3 regions of the Mesorhizobium sp. M0998 genome follow, and region 2 is predicted to be linked to each of the others. Evidence: riboswitches for the same ligand, from Rfam matches in the RefSeq annotation. Region 2 holds a riboswitch; each other region holds the start of a gene.

Region 1 (9,946 bases), on a different contig from region 2:
GCGAAGCCGCAGAGGGGCTACCGACGCTTCATCTAAATGACGCCGAGGGGTTGGCCGGAGTAGCCCTTGTGGATTTGCTGGTACGCGCCGGATTGACCTCCTCCAAAGGGGAAGCGCGAAGGGCGATCTCGGGACGAGGTGTGCGGATCAACGGCAACGTTGTCGAGGTTGATACAATGATATCTTCCCAAGACCTCCCGATCCGGCTTTCGCTCGGCCGGAAGCGCCACACTGTTGTAAAGTAGGGTTTCAGCAAATGCTGTCGCAGAAATTCTGCCCGCTTAGCGGATATTGCAGACATTCGCGTCGAGTTCCCTGAGGAATGTCGAGAGACACTCCTCAGGGGGTAGTTAAGGCCGCCAAGTTTTCTGGGTTAGCAGGCGCGCCACTGTGGCAGCTTGGCTTGTATGGCGAGGCCATGGTTGAGTGAGGCGAACCAAATCCAGCCCCGCGGTCGATCCCGAAGCTTCCCACAATGGCGAAGAGAACATCTTCACTGGTTCCTTTTCAGCACAAGACCTTCCGTTCGCTATGGTCGGCTGCACTCATTTCGAACCTTGGCACCCTAGTGGAAGGTGCGGCGGCAGCTTGGCTGATGACGAGCATCGCCACCTCCCATGGAATGGTGGCGCTCGTCCAGTCATCGACCACCCTCCCCTACATGATCTTCTCGCTCGCGGCGGGAGCGCTCGCGGACAAGTTTGACCGTCGCCGGATCATGTTGACTGCGCAACTGCTGATGGTCTGCGTATCCGCCTTCCTGGCGTTCCTGACCTATGCGGGGAATGACACCCTGGACCCTTCTGGGTCTCACCTTCCTAGTCGGCTGTGGTTGGGCATTGCACAATCCCTCTTGGCAAGCCTCCATGGGAGATATCCTGCCTCGCGAACACCTGCCAAGCGGGGTGCGCTCAACGGCATGAGCTACAATCTCATGCGCAGCATCGGGCCGGCGATTGGCGGCATAATCGTGGCCACAGCCGGTGCGGCCTTCGCGTTCCTCTTCAACGTCCTTTGCTACTTCGCTCTGATCGCTGCGCTGTTGCGATGGAAAGCCGAACGGGCACGACAAGCGCTGCCGCGGGAGGCTTTCGGCAGTGCGATGGCGGCGGGCTTCCGTTACGTGCTCTTGTCGCCGAACCTTCTCAAGGTGATGTGCCGGAGTTTCATTTTCGGCCTCACCGCCGTTGTCATTTTGGCTCTCCTGCCGTTGGTCGCTCGCGAACAGATCAAAGGGACCGCAGTCACCTACGGCGTGATGCTCGGCTTCTTCGGCCTGGGAGCGATTTGCGGCGCGCTCCTCATCGGGCGGTCCGAGAAGTTCTCTCCAACGAATGGGTCATTCGCGGTGCGTTCTTTGTATTGGCGATCAGCTGCTTCTTTCGGGCATGGAGCGAGCACGTTGGGCTGAGCTGTCTCAACCTCATGCCAGCCGGTGCGGCCTGGATTCAATCATTCTCGCTGTTTAACGTCACAGTGCAGCTTTCGGCGCCGCGGTGGGTGGTTGGACGCGCCCTCTCTCTATCAGACGGCCACATACGGCGGCATGGCGGCGGGAAGCTGGCTTTGGGGCGAACTGGCGGATGTCCAAGGTGTTTCGGGAGCCTTGCTCGTCCGCCAGCTGGTTTTTGTCATTGGGGGACTGATGGGCATCCTTCTGCGTCAGCCCGATTTTGAAACGCTCAATCTGGATCCGACCAACAAGTTCAGCGAACCGACGCTGCAACTTGACCTGCGGCCACGAAGCGGTCCGATCATGGTGATGGTCGACTATCGTGTCGATCAGAGAGATCCAGACTCGCCCACAATAATTATCTCAATTTCAGCAGTAATTTTTGATCGCCCATTCGTGCTGTGTACCAGCCCTGTGTCTTGCGCAAGTGGTCACGAACGGCTGCCGGAGCCTCGAAGACGCCCTAAAAACACATGCTGCGATTTTTGAACACGCTTGACGATTAGATTAATTCATCCACAATGCGTGTGTTGAACACGCGAGGTGAGTTATGAACATGAAAGAGCTTAGGGTTCGACTGGGCATGACTCAAAAAGATTTGGCAGAGCAGATGGCAACGACGCAACAGACTGTGGCCCGTTGGGAAACAGGCAAAACGCAGTTGAACGTCGAGCAGATCAAGGACCTTTGTCTCACGTTGAAATGCACGGTCGAGGAGCTGCTGGGCTGGAAGATTGATGTCGAGGAGTGGCGCACGAGCCCGTTTGCAATTGCCGATGCCGAAACGCGATACGGCACGCTCAGAATCAAGACGACTGTTGGCAGCCGCCAATATCCTATTGATGAAAAGGCGCGTGAATCGATTTTACGTCAGTTGAAGGAACTTCATAATCTTCGTAGAAATAACACAAGCAGACCATGGCTGTATTGTTGGAGCCTTGACAACAAGATACTCTTGATAAATCCGCAATATGTCCGCACCATTGAGCTTATCGGTGAAGATGTAGAGGAGATGCCAGAGTATTATCATCCAGAAATCTATCGGGCTTTGGATGACTGGGATAAGGGTGAGGTTTCAGGAAAGCTGAAGAAAGAATGCGATGCCATCATCGCAGAGATGGGTGATCAGGAAGCCGTGCGCATGGCCTCCTATGTTCGCGTCACATATGACGGCGGAGAAGATGAGTGGAACTTCTTGGATGAAGAAACCGCTACGACTTTCTTCGGATTGGAAGCTGCGACCTTTGACGTTCCCCAGTGTAGTTTCGCCGAAGTGGAGGAAGAAGGTTACTACCGAGCGCGATACGCCAACCTTGATCGCGTCGCGGTGATGGAGGTTCCAAGCGACCGTTATCACAGATTGACCGCGCCCGAGGAAGCTTAGAACCATCCACGAAGGGCGCATGTTAAATCTCGACCTTGCGTGGTGCGTTTTCAGTACGAGATGACGTTAAGCGTAGGTAGTGGCAGGTAAGAGTGCTCGACCAGACGCTCAACTGCCTCCTCAATATCGCTGCCGATGTGCCGCAGGACACGTCCACGGGAGCGTGGATAGGCGTGAAGTTCCTGCACTCCACGGTCCGCTCTCCCATCGCCGGTGTGTGCCCGACGCCATCTTGTGGACGAGCTTGGCCGCCTGCACCCGGTTGTATTCCGGCTTGCGGTCCGCCTGGGCGGTCCGCCGCGATGGCTATCTCCATGTCAATCGGCGCCGAACTTTGACTGCCCGCTGCTTTTGATGAATTTGGCGAGGTCCCGCGCATAATCACTCTTGGTCTTCTCCTTGAGGCCCTGTGTCGCGAACTTGTGGTCCAGCAGGGCAAACAGGTCCAAGTCCCCTTCCGCCTGTGGCGCCGGCTTGCCCTCACCGCCCTCGGCTTCCCAATTGGGGACCGCTTCTGCGCGCTGCACCGTGGCGATTGTCCGCCCAAGACGCATCACAAGATCGAACGCCAAACCGTGCGCGTGCACGACGATTTGCCGCTCAGGCCTCATTTGGACAGGACTTGAGCTGGCCCGGTGGTTTGAGCCGGGTTACCTTGAGCCGGTGGGCTGCGAACAAGCAGTTCGAGACATTGGCCTCGATCACTTCGCAACACGCCGCTGCGCCTGGCCTCGGTGTGCTCCCCCGAAATCGTTGTGTCATATCACCGAGGGCATCACGGCCAACAGCTTCCACATGGGCAACAGCCTCGCCATTGAGCCGAATATGGTCGCGAGCAGATCACCAACGAAGCGGTCGGAACCTCGGAGCCGAAGTTCGACGCCGAGGTGGTTCGCATGATGCGCTAAGCAGCACCACGGCGCTTGCCGGTATGTTTGCTGCCGGCAGCCGACGAACTCCTATCCTCCTGGACAAGGGCGCCGTGCGTCATTGCTTTGATTTACCGGCCGCTCAAGGCTTCCACAGTTTTCGCTTTCGAGGCGACCTTTGGAACATGCCAACGGAAATTTAACATAACGACATAAACATTTCTTTATGCGGCGTTGACAAAGAAGCGAACTGCTGTAATTGTCTCCCGCGTCGTGGTTCTCCGTACGGCGCTGCCGCAGCGGAGCTAAGAGGGAAGCCGGTGCGATGCCGGCGCTGCCCCCGCAACTGTTAGCGGCGAGCCAACCCCACTCATGTCACTGAGGCGAATAGCCTTGGGAAGACGGGTAGAGGCTATGACCCCGCGAGCCAGGAGACCTGCCACGGCGAATTACGTCCACGGGCGGGGTGTCTCGGTGGCCGCTGCAGCCTGGCGTTCGTGCCGGCCTGCTAGCGCCTTCCTTGTCACCGACGCCCCAACCATCGGGGTCTGGCATGACTGTCTCTCAGCAAATTCCTGTAGCAACGCTCGGCGTGCCCCGATTCGGTCGTCGGCGAGAACTGAAATTCGCGCTTGAAAGCTACTGGTCCGGAAAATCGTCCGCTGCCGACCTTCTCACGACCGCGAAGGCGCTCCGTGCCGCTAGCTGGGAGGAGCAGCACGATCGCGGCGTGTCGAAAATCCCGTCGAACGACTTCTCGCTCTACGACCATGTGCTCGACACCGCAGCCATGGTCGGCGCCGTTCCATCCCGTTACGGCTGGAATAGCGGCGAGGTTCCACTTGACATCTACTTCGCAATGGCGCGGGGCAACCAGGGTCAGACGGAGGATTGTCGACACGCTGGTCACCAGCAGGCGGCTCATCGGTCTGATTTAACCGCGATGGAAATGACCAAGTGGTTTGACACCAACTATCACTACATTGTGCCGGAACTCAACGATGATCAGACGTTCGCCCTCTCGTCGACGAAACCGGTCGATTACTTCATCGAGGCTAAAGCTCTCGGCGTTCACACACGCCCAGTCATCCTTGGACCGATCACCTTCCTCAAGCTGGCGAAATCGCCTGCCGAAGGATTCGATCCCATCGCGCTCCTGCCGCGGCTGCTGCCCGTCTACGAGCAACTCCTGCAGAGGCTGAAGCTGTCTGGAGCCGACTGGGTGCAGATCGATGAGCCAGCGCTTGTCCTCGATCTGAACCCGAACGAACGAGCTGCGTTCGAATTCGCCTATGGCCAGCTGTCGAAAGCCGCGCCCGAGCTGAAGATCATGCTGGCTACCTATTTCGGGCCGCTGGGAGACAATCTCGAAACCGCGGTTTCTCTGCCCCTGGCCGGGCTGCATATTGATCTCGTGCGCGCTCCCGAGCAGCTGGAAACGGTGGGTCGGCTCGCACCGAAGGATCTGGTGCTCTCGCTTGGCTTGATCGATGGCCGCAACGTCTGGCGTGCGAACCTGCCCGCCATTCTCGACCGCATCAAACCGATCGTCGCCGGCTGGCCCTTGGACCGCGTCGAGATCGCGCCTTCTTGCTCGATGCTGCATGTGCCGATCGACCTCCGCATGGAGACGGAACTCGACGCGGACATCAGGTCGTGGCTCGCCTTCGCGACCCAGAAGACCGACGAGTTGGTGTTGCTGGCCCAGGCCCTGACTCAAGGCAGGGATGCGGTGGCAGGCGCGTTGAAAGCGTCTGCCGAGGCTGCCGCCACTCGCGTGACATCCACGAAGATCCATGACCCGCTTGTTGAGGGACGGATCGCCAGCATTGACGACAGCATGAAGCGACGAGAGAGCGCTTTTGCCGAGCGCTCCAGAGTCCAGGCCGGCACGCTCGGGCTGCCGCCGTTCCCGACGACGACCATCGGGTCCTTCCCGCAGACGCCGCAGGTACGCAGGGCGCGGGCCGCTCATGCGAAGGGCCAGCTGAGCTATGTCGACTACGAGACCTTCCTGAAGAAGGAGATCGAGGCTGCAATTCGCTGGCAGGAAGAGATCGGGCTGGACGTGCTGGTGCACGGTGAGTTCGAACGAAACGACATGGTACAGTATTTCGGCGAGCAGCTGTCCGGCTTCGCCTTCACCCAGCATGCCTGGGTGCAGAGCTATGGGTCGCGTTACGTGCGCCCCCCCATCATCTTCGGCGACGTATCGAGGCCCAAGCCGATGACGCTGCGCTGGTGGCAATTCGCCCAGTCGCTTACGGAAAACGCTGTGAAGGGAATGCTCACAGGCCCGGTGACCATTCTCAACTGGTCTTTTGTTCGCGACGACGTACCCCGCTCCGAAGCATGCCGCCAGATCGCGCTCGCCATCCGCGACGAGGTGACGGATCTCGAATGGTCCGGCGCAAGGATGATCCAGATCGATGAGGCCGCGTTTCGCGAAGGATTGCCACTGCGCCAGTCTGACTGGAAAGACTATCTCGACTGGGCTGTCGAATGCTTCCGGATCGCTTCAACGGGTGTAAAGGACGCGACTCAAATCCATACCCACATGTGCTACTCGGAGTTCAACGAGATCATCGACGCGATCGCTGAAATGGATGCGGATGTCATTTCGATTGAGACGTCGCGCTCGAAGATGGAACTGCTGGACGCCTTCACGAGCTCCAAATATCCGAACGAAATCGGTCCCGGAGTCTACGACATTCACTCACCACGCGTCCCGGAAGTCGGCGAGATTTCGGATCTCGTCATGCTTGCCCGCGAGCGACTGTCGGATTCCCAACTGTGGGTAAACCCGGACTGTGGCCTCAAAACACGCAAATGGGAGGAGGTCCGCCCTGCCCTGATGAACATGGTCGATGCAGCACGTGCGCTCCGGTAGAAAGTGTAGGCCGGAGGGTTTCCTGGTTGCTCACCATGTGGTGAGTGACCGGCTGCCGCATGTCGGCCGTGAATGTGCCAAAACGCGATCACATCTTTTGAAATAAATCACTCGAGCGAGAATGTGCACTTTCCTTCGGCACGTGTATTAATCGCGCAGGAGTAAAGGGTACCGTTTTCTCCCTGTGACGTGTCGAGTTCGAAGGGGATGTGATTGGCGTCGAGACCGCTCCGGCCATGGGTTATCAGCATGCCAAGTGCACTGTTCTCGATCAGTTCGTAGCGGACTTCTCGGCTCGGTTCATCGAAATGCGCGGGTACATACATGACACGTTCCTTCACTGGCCGCCGGGTTCGCTATTCACCGGTTGACATCCGATGGCAAGCGTTCCAACGCGGCGGCGATCTGGCGCTTCGCTGCTGAGGGCAGAGGCAGGATGGGACGCGGGGGGTCGGCACGGCCAATGTCGAGCAATTCGGCAAGTGCATAGACGACGCGAAGGCTCGAGAACTCCTTGAAGAGGCTCCAGAGCGGCGCAAGCGCGGCATCGATCCGTCGCGCTTCGGCCGCATCGCCCTGCTGCGCCGCTGTGACGATCTTTGTGCAGACCTCGGGCAGGATGCCCGCGAGGACGCTGTACCATGTGTCAGCGCCAGCGATCATGGCCTCTGCAGCGTTCCAGTCGCCGCTGTAGCCGATCGAGAACCCTTCCGGCACAGTGCGCCTCTGGTCGGCCAGATGGCTCTTGATCGCATCGCCCTTGTCTGTCGGATTCTTGATAGCGACGATCCCCCGCACCTTTGCCAGGCGGCTGACGAGTGCTGGGGTGAAACGGAAATGCGTCGTTCCTGGATTGTCGTAGATGACGATCGGAAGGCCACTTTCGCGCGCCACCGTGGAGAAATGTTCGAACACCTCGTCATCAGTGAGCGGGGTGTAAGAGGCGGCGGCAAGCAACCCCGCGGCAGCCCCAAGGGCTTTAGCGTCCTGCGCGAGCCTCACTGCTTCGTCGGTGCGCAGCGCGCCCACACCCACCACGACCGGCATTTGTCCCCCGGTTTCGTCCAAGGTCTCGGCGAGCGCCCGTCGCCGTTCCTCGCGCGTCAGATACATGTATGTGCCGGTGCTGCCGAGAAGACCGATGGAATCGACCTGAGCGGCGCAAAGCCTGGCAATCAGCTTGCGCAGAGCAACGGTATCGACGCGGCCGTCCCGATCGGTCGGCGTGATGGGAAACGCGGAAAGGCCGCTCAGGAATGCCATGGCAAGGCTCCGGGTTTGTACGCGAGCGCAGGACTGGCCGGACCACAGGTCATCACAGGGCGTCCAGAGCCCGCCGCAGGTCGGCGATTAGGTCATCGGCGTCTTCAAGACCCACCGAGAGACGCATGAGGTCCTCGCCGACTCCATCGGCCAGATGCGCATCCTTGCGGATCGGCTGACGAGCACGGGTCAGGCTTGCCGGATGATAGATGAGGCTGTCGGCATCGCCGAGGCTGACAGCCCGGGTGATCAGGTTGAGCCGGTCCATCATCCGCCGCGCGCCCTCGAACCCAGCGTGGAGGCCAAAGGCCAACATGCCCGACCCTTGGGACATCTGCTTTCGCGCCGTCACCTGATCAGGGTGCGAGTCGAGGAAGGGATAACTCACCCATGCCACCGCCGGGTGCGCCTCGAGCGCCTGAGCCACCGCAAGGGCCGTGGCGCTGTGGCGTTCCATGCGCAGCGTGAGCGTCTTCAGACCGCGCAGGATCAGGAAGGCTGACATGGGCGAGAGCGCTGCGCCGGTGATGTAGCGCAGGCCCGTTTCGTGCAGCGTGCGGAGCGTTTGCGCGTCGCCGAGAATCGCCCCGCCAAGGGCATCGCCGTGCCCATTGATGTATTTGGTCAGGGAGTGGAGCACGAGGTCGGCCCCATGTTCGAGCGGCCGCTGGAGCGCGGGCGAGGCGAAGGTGCTGTCGACTGCAACCTTTACACCGCGCGCGTGGGCGCGCTCGGCAATGGCAGCGATGTCGAGGATGCGGCTCAGCGGATTCACCGGCGTCTCGAAGAAAACAAGCCGGGTCCGCTCGGTGATCGCGGCATCGAGATTGTGAGGATCGGACAGGTCGACCGCGACGACCTTGATGCCGAAGCGGGGGACCGCCTGTTCGACCATGGCAAGCGTGTTCGCATAAAGCGTCTTGTGGACGATGAGTTCATCGCCTTGGGACAGGAGCGACAAGATCAGTGTGCCGAAAGCCGCCATCCCCGAGGCAACGATCAAAGCTGCCTCGGCTCCTTCCAGATTGGCGAGCCGTTGCTCGAGGATCTCCGTCGTCGGATTGTATTCGCGCGCATAGAGCCTTCCGCCAAGGGTGGCGGCGGCCTCGTTCGCTGCCACGCTTTCGAATCCATAGGTCGAGGTCAAGAAGACTGGCGGCTGAACGGCATTGGAAAAGCGGGCCGGATCGTAGCCATGATGGATCGCCCGGGTGGCGAATCCGGGACCGGTGTCGTTGGGCGACCGCGTGAGAGCATCGGTTTCGGATTGATAGGAACGGGTCATTCGGCCTCTAGATCTTTCTTGGGTTTCCGAAAGATTGACGGCAAACTGGCCAATGTGAAATATCCAGTTAGCAATGAATGAAATGGTCCAGTCTTCAAGTGCCGGTTCTGCAGGTCGCTCGCACGCGATGGGTGCACGCCAGATCTACGAGGCTCTTCGCGAGCAAATCCTCGGCGGCGTTTATGAAACCGGTAGTCAGCTGCCGTCCTCCCGCGGCCTGGCAAATGACCTTGGGGTTTCGCGAACGACGGTGACGGTCGCCTATGACCAACTGACCGCGGAAGGTTTTATCGAAGTCCGTCAAGGCGCACGACCTCGCGTTGCATCCTCGCTGATCGGTCCTGAGACGAGCCGCACTGTCGCGAAACGAGTCGGCCCGGTTCAAATGTCCGCCTATGGCGAACGACTGCGCGTTACGCCGCCCTGGCCGGATTATCTGCCGACTGGACTGAAGGTCGATTTCCGCTATGGCGACCTGGCGCCGTCAGACTTCCCCGCATTGGTCTGGAAACGTGCGATGAACGAGGCGATGGGGCAGCGCCCGTTGCGTCTTGCCTATGACGATCCTCGCGGCTGGCGTGGGCTGCGCCAAGCGCTCCAGGGCTATCTCTGGCGCGCCCGAACTCTGAGCTGCGAGCTCGAGCAGATCATCATCGTCAACGGTTCGCAGCAGGGCCTAGATCTGTGCGCTCGCCTGCTTCTCGATCCCGCCGACCGCTTCGTCATCGAGGACCCGTGCTATAGGATGGCGCGTCAGGTCTTTGCCAGTACGGGTGCCTCGCCCGTCCCGGTCACCGTCGAC
Region 2 (9,946 bases):
TGGACCGAACTTGGCCTGTCGGTCGCGCGCGCCGGCGTCCGAAAACTGATTGTCGTGAACTCGCATGGCGGCAATGAGGAGATCATGGGCATCATCACCCGCGAATTGCGCGTGCGGGCAAAGATGCTGGCGGTAAAGACCAGCTGGCAGCGTTTTGGCCGGCCGGCCGGCATGTACACCGAGCTCGAGGACCGCCACGGCATTCATGGCGGCGACGTCGAGACCTCGCTGATGCTGCATTTCCGGCCCGACCTCGTCGACATGGCCAAGGCCGACAATTTCGTGTCCAAGGTCGCCCGCGCCGAAAAGGAATTTTCGCTGCTGCGCCACACCGGAACGCACGCCTTCGCCTGGATCGCCAGCGACCTCAACCCGAATGGCGTGGTCGGCGACGCCAGCATTGCTACCGCCGAAAAAGGCCGGCTGACCGCCGAACATCAGGCCGACGGCTTCATCGGCCTGCTGAGGGACGTGGGCAAGGCAAAGCTGGCGGATTGGTTGGCGTAGGTGTTTGATCCCACCACCTCAGGCCTCGCTCACGAGGGGCGATTCCATTCGGGCGCGAGGATCCTCACTTCACGTCTTGAAGCGGCGACACCGTGTAGATTTCGTCGAGTATCTTCACCATCAAGGTGTTGGCGGTCGCCTGGCCGTCGAGCGCGAGAGTCAGGTTGGTCCATATGACCAGGGTGACATCATTGGCCGGATCGTAGCCCATGAAGGACTGGTAACCGGGCATCTCGCCTTCGTGATAGTAGATTTCGTTAGGCCCGAAAGTCAGCGTTAGGATGCCATAGCCATATTTTTGCATGGCGGGTTCGCCCGGCTCCGGCGCCTCAGGGCTTGCAAGCCACTGCCGCTGGAAGTCGGCATTGAAGAGCTTGCCCCCGACCAGCGCGCGCATCCAGGTCGCGAGGTCATCCGCGGTGGAGATGACTCCGCCAGCCGCAAAGTAGGCGGACGGGTTCTGCCATGTGTCGTCGTTGGGCTTGAGCGTTCCCGCCCTGGCCGCAGCCTGGAGGTCGTCCGGATAGGGCGCATCAGCCAGGGCGTACGAAGTACTGCCGTAGAGATAGCCGCTTGAGTATGGCTCGGGGATGGCGTTCGACGTGCTCGGCGGCAACGCGGTGTTCTTCATGCCGAGCGGCCCGAACAGGCGGTCCCGGAAGATGGTCGAGAGCGGCTTGCCGTCGATCTTCTCGGCAACAAGGCCGAGCAGATAGTAGTTGGTGTTGTTGTACTCGAATCCGGCACCCGGCGCGAAGTCCGGCGGCCGTTTGAACGCCATGCCGAGTACTTCATCGGCGGTCCATACCCTGTAAGGATACTTGTCCAGGCTTTCGGCAAGTTCCGGCGCATTGGTGAAGTTAGGGAGGCCGCTCCGCATTGTTATGAGCTGCCGAATGGTTATCTCGTCGCCGTTGGGAACGCGCTGGACGTATTTCGAGATCAGATCGGCGAAGCTCAGTTTCCCTTCCTGCACCAGTTGCACGATGACAGCGGCGGTCATCGTCTTGGTGTTCGAGGCCGCACGGAAGTGGGTATCGGCGCGCGGCGGGTTCGTGGCACCCAGTTCAGTCGTACCGTAGCCGAAGATGAGGTTGCCCCGCGGAGTCTTGAGCAAAACCATGGCACCGGGCAGCATAAGTTCCTTGGCCAAACCCTCGACAGTGGCTTGGAGCGCTGCCAGGTCGATCGACTTGAGAGCCGGCATGGACGCGGCCATGGCGCTGCCTGTCGCGCAGACCACGCCAACAACGATGGCCAAAATTCTCCCGATCATCATTCGCCCCTTGGCCGTGTGTTAGAACTCCTGCGCATTTTCCTGGATTTTTAGGCTCAGATTTTCAATTCGAACGGCGTGCCTTCGAAAGCATCCGCGCCGCGCCCGATCGCCTGGATCGCTTCGATCATCCGGCCCCTGCGATCGAGCAGTGTGTCGGCGATCGCGATCAGCCGCGGATTGGGCGTCGCCGTGGGCGACAGCCTGCGCAGAGTCTCGGCCAACTCGACCTCGTCGCGCTTCGGCGCCAAGGCTGCCGCGATGATATAGGCCGAGGCGGTCGAGCGGCTGATGCCGGCATAGCAATGCACCACCAGCGGCCGCGAGCGATCCCATTGGCGTGCGAAATCGAGCAGGTTCAAGACATGCTCCTCGCCCGGCATGGTCATGCCCTCCTGCGCCACCGCAATGTCATGCATGACCAGATGCAGATGGTTTTCCCTGGTGATCGAGGCCGGTCGCATCACCTCCGTTCCGGCAGCGAGCAGCGAAAGAAGCCGCCCGGCCCCGGTCTTCGTTACCGTTTCCTCGACTTTGGACAGCGAGCAGACGTGGATCATTGGGTAGTTTCTCCCTTGGCATCATCGTCGCGCCGCGAGGCCCAGCCGGCAAGTGCGGATTCGAGCCGCCGCCATTCTTCATCGGCTCCCGGCAGGCCGGCGCGCAGCACATCCGGACGATCGGCGAAATGCCGAAGCAGGATGCCGCGCTGGCCGAGCACCGAAAACAGGCCGGCGGCGCCCGCCAGCCTGATATAGCGGAACAACGCGGTGCCACCGGCGACAGGCACGCCGAAGCGGCCGAACAGCGTATCGAGCCGCGCGGCATCCTCGGCCAGACGGCGCCGCATCCCGGCCTGCCAGCCGGTATCGGCAAGCGCCCTTATGCCATATTCGAGCGCCGGCCCGGCAACCGCCCATGGCCCGAATTGCGCCTCCAGCCGCTCGACCGTCAGCGCATCGGCCAGTGCAAAGCCAAGCCGCAGGCCGGCCAGGCCGAAGAACTTGCCGAACGAACGCAGCACGACGATGCCGCCCTGGTCGACGTCGCCGGCCAGGCTTTCGCTGCGCGGGCCGACATCCATGAAGGCCTCGTCGACCACCAGCAGCCCACCTCTGGCGCGCAATATCCCGGCAAGTCGAAGCAATCTTTCGCGCTCGACGACGCGCCCGTCCGGGTTGTTGGGATTGACGACGACGGCAAGGTCGGCCGCCGCCAGGGCTTCGAAATCATGGACTTCAGCCGCCGCATGGCCGGCGATCGCCGCTGCCCGCCGATGCTCGGCATAAGTCGGCCCGAGCACCAGCGCCGTGCCCGGGCTGACCAGGGAAGCGACGCGCGGCAACAGGATCTGCGTGCCGGGCGCCGCTGCGACATTCGTCGCCGACGGGGCGCCATAGGCGCTTGCCGCGCGTTCAGCCAAGTCGCGGCTGCGCGCTGTTTCCGGCAATCGCGACAGGGCGGTGGCGGGCAAATCGAAAAGCGGGTAGGAGTGCGGATTGATCCCGGTCGAGAGGTCGACGAAAGGCAGCGGCGCGTGAGGGAAAAGCGCCCTCGCCCGGCCAAGGCTTCCGCCGTGGTCAACTGCCGCCGTCACTCCATCAAGAGACTTCATGCCGATCCTGATCACTTTCCTGTCGCTGGCCATCGAACTTGTACTCGGCTACCCGGCCCGGCTCTTCGATGCCATTGGCCATCCCGTCACCTGGTTCGGCAGGCTGATATCCTTTCTCGACCGCAGGCTCAACCGCGCCACTGATTCCGACGCCGACCGTCGCCGCTGGGGCGTCGTCGCGCTGCTGGTGATCGTGCTGGTGCCGGCCGCCCTCGCCCTCTGGCTCGAAACCTTGCTTTGGAGCATTCCCCTCGGCTGGTTGGTCACCGCAATCCTGGCGACGTCGCTGCTGTCGCAGAAGAGCCTGGCCGAGCATGTCGAAGCGGTCGCCGACGCACTCGACAGCGGCGGACTGGATATAGGCCGCATTGCCGTCTCGCGGATCGTCGGTCGCGACCCGGAAAAGCTCGACAGGGCCGCTGTCTGCCGCGCCGCGATCGAAAGCCTGGCCGAGAATTTCTCCGACGGTGTCGTCGCTCCGGCCTTCTGGCTCGGTATCGGCGGGCTCGCCGGCGGCGTCGCCTACAAGGCCGCCAACACCGCCGATTCGATGATCGGCCATCGCACCCCGCGCCACGAAGCCTTCGGCTGGGCGGCGGCGCGCTTCGACGATTGGATCAATCTGCCGGCGTCGCGGCTGACGGCGCTGCTGATCGTACTCGCCGCTTTTCTGGTCAAGGGCGCCAACGCCAAGGGCGCCTGGCACGCCGTGCGGCGCGATGCGAAAAAACACCGCTCGCCCAACGCCGGCTGGCCGGAAGCAGCGATGGCCGGCGCGCTCGGCCTGGCGCTCGCCGGCCGCCGTTCCTATGACGGCGTCATGGTCGAAGACGCATTGATGGGCGAAGGCGGCCGGCGCGATGATGTCGAGAGCACCGACATCCGACGGGCGCTGAAACTCTACCGCGTCGCCGACTTACTGCTGATCGCGCTGTTCGGCGTGGTCGCGGTGATCGTCATCGCCGCGTGAACGTCCGAATGGGTCGGCAAACCCGACCTACCAGGTAACACGGACTTCCTTTGCGCTCGGATCGGCTTCCACGCCAAACCTTTTGATCGCGTACCCACCGGCAGCTACGGGAGAAGATTTCAATAAGGGTTCGACTACGACAAAAAGTCGTTCAGCGTTTGGCCCATACATGTAAAGGATGCATTCGCCTTCACCAAACAAGTCACCGTCAAACTCGCCGACCGATGCATCCTCGATAGCTTTCTCTAGCCGATCCTCGAGCGCATAAATGGATTCGCGTTCGTCAGCGGCACCAAACTGACCATCATTGAGAATAAGATAGACGATTACCGCCTGGTCCACGAACAATCTCCAGCTTCGCAAGCGACCAGAACTCTATCCCTGAGATCCGGCGGCACTGAAACTCTACCGGATCGCCGATTTTCTGCTGATCGCACTGTTTGGGGTAATCTCGACGGTCGTAATTCTGTTGTGATCTTCGCCCGATCTCAGGCGAAACAAAAACCGCCAAGCGACGGGTCGTTGGAGCCCAATTAGCACCATAGCCAAATTAGTAGCATAGCTGCCGGCACAAAGCAAGAACAAAATAAGGCTACGCCTCAAATAATCGCGTCAGGTCGGCGCCGCCCCTCACCCTTACCATTCCAGGGGCGAGCCGCTTCGTGCGGCTTTCCCTTCTCCCCTTGTGGGAGAAGGTGGCCGCGAAGCGGCCGGATGAGGGGTGTTCCAGCTTGGCACCAACAGCGCCCCGGCCAGCACCTCTCAACCGTCTTTGCGCTGCGCGCCAATCCACCTTCTCCCACAAGGGGAGAAGGAAGAAGAGGCGCCAGCAACACCCCTCAGAACTCGATCCCCTGCTGCGCCTTCACGCCGGCGGAGAAGTGGTGCTTGGTCACGCCCATCTCGGTGACCAGATCGGCCGCCTCGACCAATACCGGTTTGGCGTTGCGGCCGGTGACGACGACATGCAGGCCTTCGCGACGCGCCTTCAGCGCCGCGACCACCTTTTCGAGATCGAGGTAGTCGTAGCGCAGCGCGATGTTCAGCTCGTCGAGCACCACGAGGCTGATCGACGGCTCGGCCATCAGCTCCAGCGCTTTCGCCCAGGCAGCCTCGGCCGCCGCGATGTCGCGCTTCAGGTCCTGTGTCTCCCAGGTAAAGCCTTCGCCCATGGCGTGCCAGACGACACGGTCGCCGAAGGCGGCAAAGGCGTCTTTCTCGCCGGTGTGCCATTTGCCCTTGATGAACTGAACGACGCCGACGCGCTTGCCATAGCCGAGCATCCTGAGCGCCAGCCCAAAGGCGGCCGTGGTCTTGCCCTTGCCCGGTCCGGTGTTGACGATCAGCAGCCCCTTCTTGACCGTCTTGGCCGCGACCTCGGCGTCCTGCACCGCCTTGCGCTTGGCCATCTTGGCGCGGTGGCGTTCCTCGTCCTTGGGATCGATAGTATCAGCCATGTCATTTCACCTTGAGCGGCAGCCCCGCCACCATCAAAAGCACGGTGCCGGCAACAGCCGCGACGTCCTGGTTCAGCCGGCCGGCGGCGTCGCGAAACCGTCTTGCCAGCGCATTGTCCGGCACGATGCCCTGGCCGACCTCGTTGGACACCACGAACCACGGCCCACGCGGCCGCGACAGCACATCGGCCAGCCTCCGGCATTCGGCCTCGACATCATGGTCGGCCAGCATATGGTTGGTCAGCCACAGCGTCAGGCAATCGATCAGCACCGGCTGGCCGTCAGGCAGCGCTCCGATCGCGCCGGCAAGGTCGAGCGGCGCATCGATGGTCGTCCAGCCGGCGCCGCGGCGCGAGCGGTGCAGCGCGATGCGCTGGCGCATCTCGTCGTCATAGGCTTGCGCCGTGGCGATATAGCTCCAAGGCGGCGGGCCGACCGTCACCAGGCTCTCGGCATGCGCGCGCTTGCCGGGGCGCGCCCCGCCGATGACCCGGGGCAGTGCCCCCGCCGCGCGGTCAGGCAAAGCTGTCGCGCAGGCTGGTCGCCGTGCCCGTGAAGCGTCCGCGCACCACGCCGACGACCGCGCCGAGCACCAGCCAGAACACCAGGTTGGTCAGCGTCACCGCCACCACGAACTGGTGGTGCAGGCCTTCCGGGATCGCCGTCTCGAAGCTATCGGGCTGCGGCGCGCCGACAATATGCGGCGCCACGATCAACGCTACGGCAAGGATCGCCAGCGGCAACGATCTGCGGAAGGCGATAAGGCCGAGCCCGGCGGCGGTCGCCACCACTGTTGCCCACCACCAGATCTGGCGTTGGACAAGGTCGGCCGCCGGCATCGCCGGCAGTTCCGGCGGCAGGCCGAGGCCCGGCGCCAGCGTGAACACGGCAAAGCCGGCAAGCCCCCAGAACAGGCCCTGGCGCCAGTTGCCGATGCCGCCGGCGAATTCCGAAACCGCGATCAGGACCAGCGCAAAGCCGATGCCGGTGACGATATTGGCAACGACGCTGAAGCCGAAGCGCTCGAAACCGTCGGCCGGCGCCCAGCCTTCGTCTTCCGCCGGAGCCATTGCTTCAGCCGGTGCCGGCGCGGCGCTGCTCATAGCCGTCGTGCCCGCGGCGTTTTCGGCCGGTGCCGCAGGTGCCGCGGCATGGTCATGGCCGCCGCCGGCCTGTTCGTAGACTTCCGCCTTCAGGATGAGCGGCACCGTGGCATAGGCTTGCATGCAGGCGAGAGCCACGCCGGCCACAAGCCCTGCGATCGCCGCGATGAACACGACGTTGCGAAACAGTGTCATGATGTCAGCCCCTTGTCAGTGGCAGGGAAAGCCCATCGAATGGCGATAGTCGTGCGCGGCATTGTGGACCGCATCGATATGCGAGAAGCCGACAAAGCCCATGACGAAAATGCCGAGGAATGCAGCAAGCGCCAGCTGCATGAGACGCGACTGCGAGGAGGCGGAAGCGCCGAGCGAAACGGAAGCGGTATTCATGTCTTGTCCTTTCGCCCTCCACCCGAGGGCATAGAAGTCAGTTTCCTGTCGCCGGCAGGTCTCCTGGCTCGCGGATCAGCGCCCTTCCCCACCTTCCCGAAGGCGAACCTTCAGTGGCATATGGAGAGGACTACCGCACACAGTTGCGGGGGCAGCCACGGCATTGGGCAAACAATTTCGCCCGCACCGCATTCCCTCTTGGTTCCAAACGGAACCGACGACATCAGCGACTATAGGCAGAATCGCCGCGCCCGGCAAACCAAATTCCGCCGGATCGTGTGGCGAATGCGCCGCCTCGCCAAGTTCGCAGACCGGCGCCGCGATTGACAATTTTCGCAGCCGGGTGTCGGCTGGCGGATGGGGAGGAAGCCGGCATGCAACCCAGCCCGAACAAGCGATTCCCTACAACGGCCTGACGCGGCCCGAGCCGACGCTGCCGTCAAACAGCCTATTGGGACATCGCAGCCTATCAGCGCGATCTCGAGGCCATCTGGTATCGCAACTGGCTGCTCGTCTGCCGCGACGCGAAGCGCTCGCCGATCCGGCCGCCGATATCGACAACATCGTCGCGTTCGGTACCCAGGTGCTGGAGGAGGATGCTGATATCTGCGAGGTCAACCAGATGGGCCTGCGCTCGATGCGCCACAAGGCCGGCGTGCTGATGCCCGAGGAATACGACTTGCACCGCTTCCACAACTGGGTGCGCGAGCGCCATGCGGCGCTCGCACATCAAAGCGATTTGGGCAGATAACGCCAGGTGACGAAGCCGCAGGCCACCGCCAGCAGCCCGAGCGTCGCGAAAACCGCGCCCAGGCCGAAGAACGCCAGCACGCCGGCCAAAGGCTTTCCGGCTGTGGCCTAAAGCAGCCCTGATGCCGACCGGCGCCAACACGACGCAAGGTCCTGCTTCTTTTGACGGTGGCAACCGTGATAGTCGTCTTGCCGGGGCTGAATCAAGACAGCGAGACCATGAGCATCGACACGCCGACCGCAGCCGTTCAGGATCAACCGAAGTCGAAGCGCATCGCCGTTATCGACATTGCACGCGGCATCGCTTTGCTTGCCATGGCGAGCTATCATTTCACCTGGGACGTCGAATTCTTCGGCTACACCGATCCCGGCCTCACCGCCTTCGGCTGGTGGAAAATCTACGCGCGCTGCATCGCCTCGAGCTTCCTGTTCCTGGTCGGCATCAGCCTCTATCTCGCCCATGGCAAAAAAATCCGCTGGACCGGCTTCTGGAAGCGCTTCGCCATGGTTGCCGGGGCAGCGCTCGCAATATCGCTGGTCACCCGCATCGCCACGCCCGACGGCTTCATCTTCTTCGGCATATTGCATGAGATCGCGCTCGCCAGCCTGCTCGGCCTGGCGTTCCTGCGCCTGCCGGCGCTGCTGACGCTGCTTGTCGCCGTATTCGTCGTCGCTGCGCCTTTCTACCTGCGATCCGAAACGTTCGATCATCCGGCTTTGTGGTGGGTCGGCCTGTCGGCGACCAACCCGCGCTCCAACGACTACGTGCCGCTGCTGCCCTGGTTCGGCGCCGTACTTGCCGGCATCGCGGTTACCAAGCTCGCCGCCACCTCCGGCGCGCTGACGCGGCTGTCGGCATTGGCGCCCGGCCGCTGGGCAAATCCGCTGGTCTTCATCGGCCGGCACAGCCTTGCTTTCTATCTGATCCATCAGCCGGTGCTGATCGGCTCGGTCTGGCTGTTTTCGCAATTCATGCCGGCGCAGGCCGAAACCAGGGAGGTGCGTTTTCTGAAATCCTGCCAGATATCCTGCGAGCAGGCACGCGACACCGAGTTCTGCTCCAGCTATTGTGCCTGCATGCTGGACACTCTCCAGGGCGAAGCCTCGCTTGACCGGCTCTACAGCGACGACCAGTCCCCAGAGTGGAAGGCGCATATTGGCGAGCTCGCCGGCACCTGCACCGCCCAAACCGAGGCGGCGGAACCGGGAACGCGCTAATCGAGGGAGGACAATAATGAGCGACAGTCACCCGAAACCCATGCAGCAAAATCCTGGGCAGCCGAAGCTGGGGCACATCCCATGGCCGCCGCTGATCTATATCGCTGCCATCATCGTCAGCGTCGCGCTAGGGCTGTTCTATCCGCTGCCGTGGATCGGCGATCTTCTCGGCGACATCCTGTTCGCCGCCGGCCTTGTGGGGTTGGTGGCGGTTGCCGCGCTCTGGTTCACGGCAATCCGCACCATGATCCGCGCCAAGACGACGCTCAACCCGAACGGCGTGCCTGACCATCTGGTGACCACCGGACCCTTCGCCGTCAGCCGCAACCCGATCTACCTCGCCAACACGCTGCTGCTGGTCAGCCTCGCCTTTGTCACTGGGATCGCCTGGTTCCTGCCGCTGGCAGTCATCGCGGCGTTCCTGACGCAGAAGCTGACGATCGAGAGCGAGGAGAAGGTGCTGACGGCCAAATTCGGCAAGAAATACCGGGACTACGCCAAAAGGGTGCGGCGCTGGATTTGAGCCGAGGCTGACACCGGCTTAGGTGGTGACGCCGAGCTCCACCAGCCGCTCGACGCAGGATTCCTCGGCCTGGTCGAGCTCTGCCAGGGTCTCTTCGAGGTCGCGGCGTTTCTGGCGGAGATCCTCGCGCTTTTCCT
Region 3 (9,946 bases), on a different contig from region 2:
AGATCCGGATGGCCTGAAAACAGCACGCCGTAAAGATCGTAGGTCTCGCGCTCGAACCAGTCGGCGCCGGGATAAATCCCGGTGATCGACGGCACCAGCGTCTCTTCGTCGGCTTGGACCTTTATGCGGACGCGGATATTCTGCCTCGGCGACAGCAGATGATAGACCACATCGAAGCGCTTTGCCCGCGACGGATAATCGGCGCCGCAAACGTCAATGATCGAAATGAACTGGCATTTCGGGTCGTCGCGCAGGAAGGTCACCACCTCGATCAGGTCGCGCGGCTCGACCGAGATGGTGAGTTCGCCATAGGCGAACCCCGCCGCGCCGATCCGGCCGATCAGCTTCTCGCCGAGATAGGTCGAGAGGTCATTCAACGCCTGGGTCATGCCGCTCACCGCTCGATCGTGCCGGTGCGGCGGATCTTCTTCTGCAGCAGAAGGATGCCGTAAAGCAGCGCTTCGGCGCTCGGCGGGCAGCCGGGCACGTAGATGTCGACCGGCACGATGCGGTCGCAGCCGCGCACCACCGAATAGGAATAATGATAATAGCCGCCGCCATTGGCGCAGGAGCCCATCGAGATGACGTAGCGCGGCTCCGGCATCTGATCGTAGACCTTGCGCAGCGCCGGCGCCATCTTGTTGGTCAGCGTGCCGGCGACGATCATGATGTCGGACTGGCGCGGGGACGCGCGCGGCGCGACACCGAACCTCTCCGAGTCATAGCGCGGCATCGAAGTATGGATCATCTCGACGGCGCAGCAGGCGAGGCCAAAGGTCATGAACATCAGCGAGCCGCTGCGCGCCCAGGTGATCAGCGCCTCGGTCGAGGTGACGAGAAAGCCCTTGTCGGCGAGCTCGTTGTTGATCTCCAGGAAGAATGGATCGTCGGACCCGACCGGCCTGCCGGTGTTGGGGTCGATGAGGCCCTTGGGCTTCGGCGCGACGAGCGTACCGGAACTGTCGTTCAATCCCATTCCAGCGCTCCTTTTTTCCATTCATAGGCAAAGCCGATGGTCAGCACCGCCAAAAACACCATCATCGACCAGAAACCGAGCATGCCGATCTGACTGAACGACACCGCCCACGGAAACAGGAAGGCCACCTCCAGATCGAAGATGATGAACAGGATCGACACCAGGTAGAAGCGGATGTCGAATTTCATGCGGGCGTCGTCGAACGAGTTGAAGCCGCACTCATAGGCCGAAAGCTTTTCCGGATCGGGGTTGCGATAGGCCACCAGGAAGGGTGCGGCGAGCAGCGCCAGTCCGACGACCAGCGCCACGCCGATGAACAGGACGATGGGCAGGTACGAACTCAACAATGCGTTCATTCTGCAGCTTTCCGTTGCGGCCAATCCACTCTGATTACAGCACCGGACCCACTTGCGGAAGCGTGACAGTTTAACCACTGAACCGTTTTAAGGGGGCTCTATGCTGCAACGCGGCGAGGGTTAGCGCAGCGCTTTCGGCGAAGCAAGTCAAACCTTGTTCAAATCGCGGTGCTGGACGGCATATCCGGGAAAACTGGTCCGATCCGCTCCTGTTTGATTTCCTTCACTTTTTACTCCACTTTTCTCTCCTGACATGGATGCCGCCAAAACCCTGCTAGCATGGCACGGAATCGCAGGTCATTTTCTCTGTCCAAAATCGTCCGGATGCCGCCTTCATGAAGGAAAAAATCTCGCTTGCCATGGCCCGCCGCATTGCGCTGGCGGCACAGGGATTCAATGACCCGCGCCCCACCGGCACGCCTGACCGCCGGCATCTGGCCCGCGTGCTTGCCCGTACCGGCCTGCTGCAGATCGATTCCGTCAGCGCCGTGGTGCGCGCCCACTATATGCCGCTTTATTCGCGGCTTGGCCCTTACAAGCTGGCGTTGCTCGACAACGCCGCCGTCACGCGCAAGCGCATGGTCTTCGAGTATTGGGCGCATGAAGCCTCGTTCTTGCCGGTCGAGACCTATCCGCTGATGCGCTGGCGCATGCAGCGGGCCGAACGCGGCGACGAAATGTACAGCGGACTGGCCAAATGGGGCCGCGAGCACGCCGCCTATATCGAAGACATCTATCGCGAGGTCGCCGAACGAGGCCCGATCGCGGCGTCGGCTTTCGAAGGCCAGAAGGGTTCGGGCGGCTGGTGGGGCTGGAGCCATGCCAAGCATGCCTTCGAGTGGCTGTTCTGGGCCGGCCGCATCACCACGGCGCATCGCCGCGGCTTCGAGCGGTTCTACGATCTGCCGGAGCGCGTGCTGCCGCCGGCGGTACTCGCGCTACCGGTTCCCTGTCCCGAGGATGCTCACCGCGAATTGCTGCGCATCTCGGCCCGCGCCCACGGCATCGCCACGGCAGGCGACCTGCGCGACTATTTCCGCCTCTCGCCCGCCGACATCAAGGGCCGCATCGAGGAGTTGGTCGAGGCCGGCGACCTGTTGCCGGTGAGCGTCGAAGGCTGGAGCAAAACAGCCTATCTCCACAACGACGCCCGTTTGCCGCGCAGGATCGAGGCGCGCGCCTTGCTCGCGCCGTTCGATCCCGTCGTCTTCGAGCGGTCGCGCACCGAGCGCTTGTTCGACTTCCACTACCGCATCGAGATCTACACGCCGGCCGAAAAGCGCCGGTATGGCTATTATGTGCTGCCATTCCTGCTCGGCGACAGCATCGTCGGGCGCGTCGACCTCAGGGCCGACCGTCCGGCCGGCGTATTGCGCGTCCATGCCGCCTATGCGGAGCCCGGCGCCCCGCCACAAACCGCTGCCGAACTCTTCGAGGAATTGAAGCAGATGCAGGGCTGGCTCGGGCTTGAGCGCATCGAGGTGACCGCTGCCGGCGATTTGGGCCGGCCGCTCGCGGACATCGCCGCGCCATAGACGTGCGTTGACACGACTGCCTCCACAAGCCTAAATCGGTTCCAGACGGTCCCCTGCCCGCAACGGCAGGGGCCAAGAGGGAATGCGGTGCGAAATCTCGATTTCAAATCCGCGGCTGTCCCCGCAACTGTAAGCGACGAGCCAAGGCCGAAAACCACTGGGATATTCCCGGGAAGGCGGCACCCAGGCGATGACCCGCGAGCCAGGAGACCTGCCGTCTAGGACCTAAGAATCCGATGGCCTGGCGGGTTTTCCGGGCAAGGAGCCTGATTTGGAACGCGACAGCAGTTTTCCGGCTGAGACAGCGGATTTATTGTCCGGCCATGGTGATTCCCCGGCCGGCGTTACCGTCATCGTCTGCTCGTCCTGCCGTGACGAGACCGGTTCGGACGCTCATCCGCGCGCCGGCGAACTGCTCGCAGAGGACACGCGCCGCGCTGCTTCCAGCGAAAACATCAAAATCCGCGCCGTCGAATGCCTCGGCAATTGCAAGCGCCGGCTCAGCGCGGCCATGCTGCGCGACGGCTGCTGGAGTTACGTCTTCGGTGATCTGACCACGACCAGCGGCGCCGATCTCGTCACCGGGGCAAAGCTGTTCGCCACCTCGACGGATGGGCTCATTCCATGGCGCGGCCGTCCCGATTGCCTGAAGCGCGGCCTGGTTGCCCGCATCCCTCCCCTTGACCTGTTGAAGGACCTGACATGACCGCTGCCTCCCTTTCGCGCGTTCCCTGCACCGTGGTCACCGGCTTTCTCGGCGCCGGCAAGACGACGTTGATCCGCCATTTGCTCGAAAACGCCAAAGGCAAGCGCCTGGCCATCATCGTCAACGAGTTCGGCGACATCGGCATCGACGGCGAGATCCTGAAGGGCTGCGGCATCGACACCTGCCCCGAGGAAAACATCGTCGAGCTGGCCAATGGTTGCATCTGCTGCACCGTCGCCGATGATTTCGTCCCGGCGCTGGACCAGATCCTGTCGCTGACGCCGAGGGTCGACCACATCCTGATCGAGACATCCGGCCTCGCTTTGCCCAAGCCGCTGGTCCAGGCCTTCCAGTGGCCGTCGGTGAAAAGCCGCGTGACGGTGGACGGCGTCATTGCCGTGGTCGACGGACCGGCGCTGGCTGATGGCCGCGTAGCCAACGACATGGACGCCCTGCAGGCGCAGCGGGCGCAGGACGAGACGCTCGACCATGACGATCCGGTCGAGGAAGTGTTCGAAGACCAGCTCGCCTGCGCCGACCTGATCATCCTGTCGAAGAGCGACCTGATGGACGCAGCCGGCTCGGCCCGTGCCAATGCCGTCATCGGCAAGCACGTTGCGCGGGCGGTGAAGATCGTACCGACTTCGCAAGGCAAGGTCGACCCTTCGGTGCTGCTCGGCCTCGGCCTCGCCGTCGAGGACGACATCGAGAACCGCAAGACCCACCACGACGACGAGCTCGACCACGAACATGACGATTTTGACTCGTTCGTCATCGACATCGCATCTGTGTCCAACCCGAACGAGCTCGCACAACGCGTCGCCACGGCGGCGGAGGAAGAAAACGTGTTGCGCGTCAAGGGTTTCGTCGAAGTCGGCGGCAAGCCGATGCGGCTCCTGCTGCAGGCCGTCGGTCCGCGCGTCAACCACTATTACGACCGCGCCTGGACCGCTGAAGACGACCGCCGCTCGCGCCTCGTCGTCATCGGCCTGAAAGGGCTGAACCGCCCGGCCATCGAGCGTATCCTCGCCGGCTGACCCCAGGTACGAGCCGCGATGCACATCCTCACCACCACATCCGCCTCGCTCGACGATCTCGCCGAGCCTGTCGATCTCAGGCAAACGCCTGCGGATGTCGTGGCGCTGTCCTTCACCGACAGCGACCTGGCCGGGCTGGCGGCGGCGTGGAAGGCAGATGCGCACCGCCTGCCGTCGATGCGGCTCGCCGCCTTGCGCGACCTGCGCCATCCGATGTCCGTCGACCTGTGGATCGACAGTGTCGCCCGCCACGCCAAGGTCATTCTGGTCCGCATCCTCGGCGGCTATGACTGGTGGCGCTATGGCTGCGACCAGCTCGCCGCTATCGCGCGAAATCGCGGTATCAAGCTGGCGCTCCTACCGGGCGAGAGCCACGACGAGGATTTGCGACTGATCGAAGGCTCGACGCTGCCGCGCGAGGAGTTGGACGCCCTGCTTGGCTACTTCCGCGAGGGCGGGCCGGCAAATATGACGGCGCTGGTGCAGAGGCTGGCAAGTCTCGCTGGATCGGGTGCGGCGGTAGCCGAACCTGTTAGCGTGCCAAAGGCGGGATTTTACGAGCCGGGACTGGGGGTCGTAGAACGCGGTGTCCCCCTCCCCCTCGAGGGGAGGGCCCGGCCGCAGGCCGGGGGTGGGGTCCTCTCCGAAGCGCGCCTGCACAAAACGTCGAGCACTGCCGTGACGACCCCACCCGGCCCTGCGGGTCCCCTCGAGGGGGAGGGGGACGTCGTGCCAATTCTCTTCTACCGTTCGATGCTGCTCGCGGCCGATGTCGCGCCCATCGACGCGCTTTTCGAAGCCCTGCGCCACCGCGGCATGGCTCCCGTGCCTATGTTCGTCTCCAGCCTCAAGGACCCGGCGTCGCTCGCCTTTGTCGCAACCGCGCTCGCAACCCTGAAGCCTGCCGCCATCATCACCGCCACAGCTTTCGCCTCGGGTGCCGAGCCCGGCGTTGAAACCCTGTTCGACCGCGCCGGCGTGCCCGTGTTCCAGGTCATCGTCGCAACCACCCGCCGCGACATCTGGCAAACCAATCAGCGCGGCCTGGCGCCCGCCGACCTTGCCATGCATGTCGTCCTGCCCGAGCTCGACGGCCGCATCCTGGCCGGCGCCATTTCATTCAAGGGCGAAAGCGAAACCGACCCGGCGCTGGCCTTCCGCGCCTTCGCCAACCGGCCTGAGCCCGACCGCGTGGCGCAAGTGGCGAACCGTGTCGAGGCCTTCGTGCGCCTGCAGCGGTCGCCGCGTGCGGAGCGCAAGCTCGCCATCCTGATCCCCGACTATCCGAGCGCCCCCGGTCGCACCGGCTACGCGGTTGGTCTCGACGTGCCGTCCAGCGTCCTGGCAATGCTGCACGACCTCAGCGAACAGGGCTACGCCGTTGAAAGCATTCCGCAAACACCGCGCGAGTTGCTGGAGACGCTGGAAAAGGGCGGCCATGGGCTGGCATTGAAGGAGTATTTGACCTTCTCGACGGAATTGCCGCCGTCGGCCATCGCTGCGGTGGAAGCCGCATGGGGAAATCCAGAAGATGAGACAGGTTTGTGCGAGGCACCCCCCTCTGTCCTGCCGGATATCTCCCCCTCAAGGGGGGAGATTAGCAGTTCCGCCACCGGCTCTCCCTTAAGGCCCTCGGTAATTGGCGAAAGTAGAGACAACAGCGCAATCTCCCCCCTTGAGGGGGAGATGTCCGGCAGGACAGAGGGGGGCGCGACAGAACGCCAACCTTCGCTGCTGGTCAGCGAAAAACAATTCGCCTTCCGCACAGCCACCTTCGGCAACGTCACCGTGGCACTCGCCCCTGACCGCGGGCGCTCAGCCGACCGCCGCGCCGACTATCACGACCCGACGCTGCCGCCGCGCCATGCGCTGGTCGCCTTTGGGCTCTGGCTGCGCAAGTCGCTCGGCATCCATGCAATTGTCCATGTCGGCGCCCACGGCACGCTGGAGTGGCTGCCCGGCAAGACCGTGGCGCTCAGCGAAAACTGCTTTCCCGAGATAGTCACCGGTCCCCTGCCCGTCATCTATCCCTTCATCGTCTCCAACCCGGGAGAGGCAGCGCAGGCCAAGCGGCGCATTGCCGCCGTCACGCTCGGCCATCTGCCGCCGCCGCTGACCGGCGCCGGGCTGGACGAAAACCAGCACCGGCTTGAACGACTGGTTGACGAATATGCCCAGGCCGACGGGCTCGACCGCCGCCGCCGCGACCGCCTGGCGAAGCTGATCGTCGAGACGGCGGAAAAGACCGGCCTCGCCTCGGAAGCCGGGGTTGCCCAAACCGACGTCCCCGACGAAGCGCTGCGCCGCATCGACGCCTGGCTCTGCGATCTCAAGGATTTCGCCATCAAGGACGGCCTGCACATTTACGGCCGCTCGCCGGAAGGCGAGGCTGATCCGTTGCGGCGGCAAAGCGCGGCAGCTGAAAAAACCGCGCTGCTTGCCGCCCTCGACGGCCGCCACGTCGCTGCCGGTCCGGCCGGTGCGCCGGCGCGTGGCCGGAGCGATGTGCTGCCCACCGGCCGCAATTTGTTTACCGCCGACCCGCGCACCATGCCGACGCCGACCGCCTATGATCTGGGCAAGGTGGCAGCGGAGGAAGTCGTCCGCAGCTACATGCAATCGCATGGCGACTGGCCGCGCTCGCTGGTCATCGACCTCTGGGGCTCGGCCTCGCTGCGCACCGGCGGTGAGGAGATCGCGCAAGGCCTGGCGCTGATGGGCTGCCGGCCGCAATGGGATTCCGCCACCGGCCGCATCACCGGCATAGATGTGCTGCCGCCGGCAACACTCGGCCGTCCGCGCATTGATGTCACCTGGCGCATATCGGGCCTGTTCCGCGACATGTTCCCGACCCAGATCGCGCTGATCGACGCCGCGGCCAACGCGGTGGCGACCCGCGACGAGGACGATTCGGAAAACCCGCTCGCCGCCAGGGCCCGCATCGACGGCAAGATCAGCCCGCGCATTTTCGGCACCTCGCCGGGCACTTACGGCGCGGGCGTCGAGGACTTGTTGTCGAGCGGCGACTGGGCCGCGCGCGAAGAGATCGGCCGCACCTATCTCGCCGCCACCTCGCACGCCTATGGCGGCTCCGAGGGCAAAGGCATTTCGGCGCCCGGCGCGTTCGAGGATCGCCTCGCCGAGGCCGACCTTCTGGTTCATACCGGCGACGACCCCGGCCGCGACATCCTCGAAGGCTCGGCCGACGTCGCCTTCATCGGCGGCTTTTCGGCAGCGCTTGCCGCGCTCGGCAAGAACGCCGACGTGATCGTGCTCGACACCACGGACCCGCAAAAGCCGAAGCCGCGCTCGATCAGTGAGGCCGTATCCCGGGTAGTTCGCGCCCGCGCGGTCAACCCGCGCTTCATCGCCGGCCAGCTGCGGCACGGGCCGCGCGGCGCCTCGGAATTCGCCGAGACGGTCGACCGGCTGGTCGGCTTTGCCGAGACTACCCATGCCATATCGGGCACGCTGATCGAGGCGGTGCACGACGCCTATCTTGGCGACCCCGTGGTGCGCGCCTTCATCCTGCGCGAGAACCCGGCGGCGGCGAAGGTGATCGCCGAGCGTTTGCTGTCGGCACGGCGGCGCGGGCTCTGGCATCCGCTGCGCAATTCGATCGATGGCGATCTCGCCGCACTGATTGCCGAAGCGCAAGCGCTGGGAGTGGCGGCATGAACGCTTTCTCGCTCCGTGGCGCCTGCCCCGCTTTGTCGGCGCCGATGCAAACCGGTGACGGGCTGCTGGTGCGGCTCAATCCGGTCGCTGGAGGACTGTTGCCGAAGTCGTTGATCGGAGCCTGCGAATCCGCCTTGCGCCATGGCAACGGCATCATGGAAGTGACCGCCCGCGGCAGCCTGCAGATCCGCGGCCTGACGCCGGCAAGCGCGCGGCTGCTGGCGATGGAGGTCGATGCGCTCGGCATCGCTGTGCGCACCGGCGTGCCGGTCGAGACCGGCCCGCTGGCCGGGCTCGACCAGGAGGAGATAGCCGACCCGCGCCCGATGGCGGAGCTGATTCGGGCGGCAATTGAGGACGCCGGTGTTACGCAACGCCTTGGCCCGAAGGTTTCGGTGATTGTTGACGGCGGCGGGCAGCTGACAATGGATGCGGTTACGGCCGATGTCAGGCTGGTCGCGGTGCGGGCCGCCGACGGAATTAAGTGGTGGGTATCGCTCGCCGGAGACGTGCAGGGTGCTACGCCGCTGGCGATATCCGAGGAAGATGCGGCTTGTGACATCGCCGTCGCCATTCTCAGGATGGTTGCCGAAAAGGGCCGCGATGCTCATGCACGGGATTTGACGGCGAGGCAGCTGAGATCTCTCGCAAGTTGGCGATCCGTCGCGCCCCCCTCTGTCCTGCCGGACATCTCCCCCTCTAGGGGGGAGATCGGCAGCTTCGCCGGCGGCTTCCCCCCAGCACCTTCGGCGATTGGCGAAAGCGGAGACGAAGGCGCCATCTCCCCCCTAGAGGGGGAGATGTCCGGCAGGACAGAGGGGGGCGCGAAGGATCGCCGGCCCATCGGAATTTTCGATCTGGCAGCCGGCAGTACCTCCCTCGGCATCGGCCTGCCGTTCGGCAGCATACCAGCGCAAAAGCTTATCGATCTCACCGAACACGCCCTCACCCTCGGCACTACCGAAATCCGCCTGGCGCCGGGTCGCGCGCTGCTTTGGCTTGGCCTCTCCCCAGCCGCATGTCTTTCCCTCCAGAAAACCGCCGCAGCCCTCGGCTTTGTCACCGACGCAGCCGATCCGCGCACCAGGATCGCCGCCTGCCCGGGTGCTCCCGCCTGTGCCTCGGGCCGGATCGCCACCCGCGACATCGCCGAGATCATCGCTACAGAAAACCGCGACATCCTCGATTACTCCTTAACGCTGCACATCTCCGGCTGCGCCAAGGGTTGCGCCCATCCTGGTCCGGCGGCGCTGACCCTGGTCGGTGGCGAAAACGGAGCCGGACTTGTCGTGGACGGGACGGCAAAGGCATTGCCCGCCGGATACAGGCCGGGCTACGACGCCGCGCACGGCATCGGCCGCGTTGCAGCGGTGATCCGCAGCGCACGACATCCCGGCGAAACCGCTGCCGCCTGCCTGGCGAGGCTCGGCGCGGCCGGCATCACCGAAATCTATCGACAGGAATGAGCATGCCCGCCCAGAACGCCTACGACTACATCCGTGACGGCACGGCGATCTACGAGCGCTCCTTCGCCATTATCCGCGCCGAAGCCGACCTGTCGCGCTTTTCCGAAGCCGAGGCCGAAATCGCCATCCGCATGATCCACGCCTGCGGCCAGGTCGAGGCTGCGCGACACTTCGTTTTCTCGAGCGATTTCG

Evidence for each region. A riboswitch is a leader RNA that binds a small molecule or an ion and turns the genes downstream of it on or off. The one in region 2 is predicted to bind cobalamin.
Region 1: another riboswitch for cobalamin. It lies ahead of metE (5-methyltetrahydropteroyltriglutamate--homocysteine S-methyltransferase); the one in region 2 lies ahead of NKH59_RS30260 (CbtB domain-containing protein).
Region 3: another riboswitch for cobalamin. It lies ahead of NKH59_RS16325 (DUF1636 family protein); the one in region 2 lies ahead of NKH59_RS30260 (CbtB domain-containing protein).

Annotation. Positions count from the first base shown of each region.
Region 1 is NZ_JAMYND010000048.1:3,782-13,727, forward strand. Features, by position in the region: gene tyrS (tyrosine--tRNA ligase) at 1-245, shown strand, start outside; partial or broken gene NKH59_RS28925 (MFS transporter) at 476-1,942, shown strand; gene NKH59_RS28930 (helix-turn-helix transcriptional regulator) at 2,004-2,837, shown strand; gene NKH59_RS28935 (hypothetical protein) at 3,155-3,409, opposite strand; cobalamin riboswitch at 3,964-4,164, shown strand; gene metE (5-methyltetrahydropteroyltriglutamate--homocysteine S-methyltransferase) at 4,260-6,596, shown strand; gene NKH59_RS28945 (FMN-binding negative transcriptional regulator) at 6,704-6,922, opposite strand; gene NKH59_RS28950 (dihydrodipicolinate synthase family protein) at 6,957-7,859, opposite strand; gene NKH59_RS28955 (trans-sulfuration enzyme family protein) at 7,912-9,144, opposite strand; gene pdxR (MocR-like pyridoxine biosynthesis transcription factor PdxR) at 9,227-9,946, shown strand, end outside.
Region 2 is NZ_JAMYND010000056.1:6,580-16,525, reverse strand. Features, by position in the region: gene NKH59_RS30305 (creatininase family protein) at 1-507, shown strand, start outside; gene NKH59_RS30300 (serine hydrolase domain-containing protein) at 572-1,714, opposite strand; gene NKH59_RS30295 (tyrosine phosphatase family protein) at 1,840-2,343, opposite strand; gene cobD (threonine-phosphate decarboxylase CobD) at 2,340-3,398, opposite strand; gene cbiB (adenosylcobinamide-phosphate synthase CbiB) at 3,397-4,368, shown strand; gene NKH59_RS30280 (hypothetical protein) at 4,396-4,710, opposite strand; gene cobO (cob(I)yrinic acid a,c-diamide adenosyltransferase) at 5,208-5,825, opposite strand; gene cobU (bifunctional adenosylcobinamide kinase/adenosylcobinamide-phosphate guanylyltransferase) at 5,827-6,348, opposite strand; gene NKH59_RS30265 (CbtA family protein) at 6,341-7,123, opposite strand; gene NKH59_RS30260 (CbtB domain-containing protein) at 7,139-7,318, opposite strand; cobalamin riboswitch at 7,355-7,552, opposite strand; gene NKH59_RS30255 (SRPBCC family protein) at 7,662-8,069, shown strand; gene NKH59_RS30250 (heparan-alpha-glucosaminide N-acetyltransferase) at 8,288-9,286, shown strand; gene NKH59_RS30245 (methyltransferase family protein) at 9,303-9,809, shown strand; gene NKH59_RS30240 (MerR family transcriptional regulator) at 9,828-9,946, opposite strand, start outside.
Region 3 is NZ_JAMYND010000015.1:43,700-53,645, forward strand. Features, by position in the region: gene NKH59_RS16305 (NADH-quinone oxidoreductase subunit C) at 1-389, opposite strand, end outside; gene NKH59_RS16310 (NuoB/complex I 20 kDa subunit family protein) at 395-976, opposite strand; gene NKH59_RS16315 (NADH-quinone oxidoreductase subunit A) at 967-1,332, opposite strand; gene NKH59_RS16320 (winged helix-turn-helix domain-containing protein) at 1,668-2,867, shown strand; cobalamin riboswitch at 2,897-3,100, shown strand; gene NKH59_RS16325 (DUF1636 family protein) at 3,139-3,573, shown strand; gene cobW (cobalamin biosynthesis protein CobW) at 3,570-4,610, shown strand; gene NKH59_RS16335 (cobaltochelatase subunit CobN) at 4,629-8,288, shown strand; gene cobG (precorrin-3B synthase) at 8,285-9,754, shown strand; gene NKH59_RS16345 (precorrin-8X methylmutase) at 9,751-9,946, shown strand, end outside.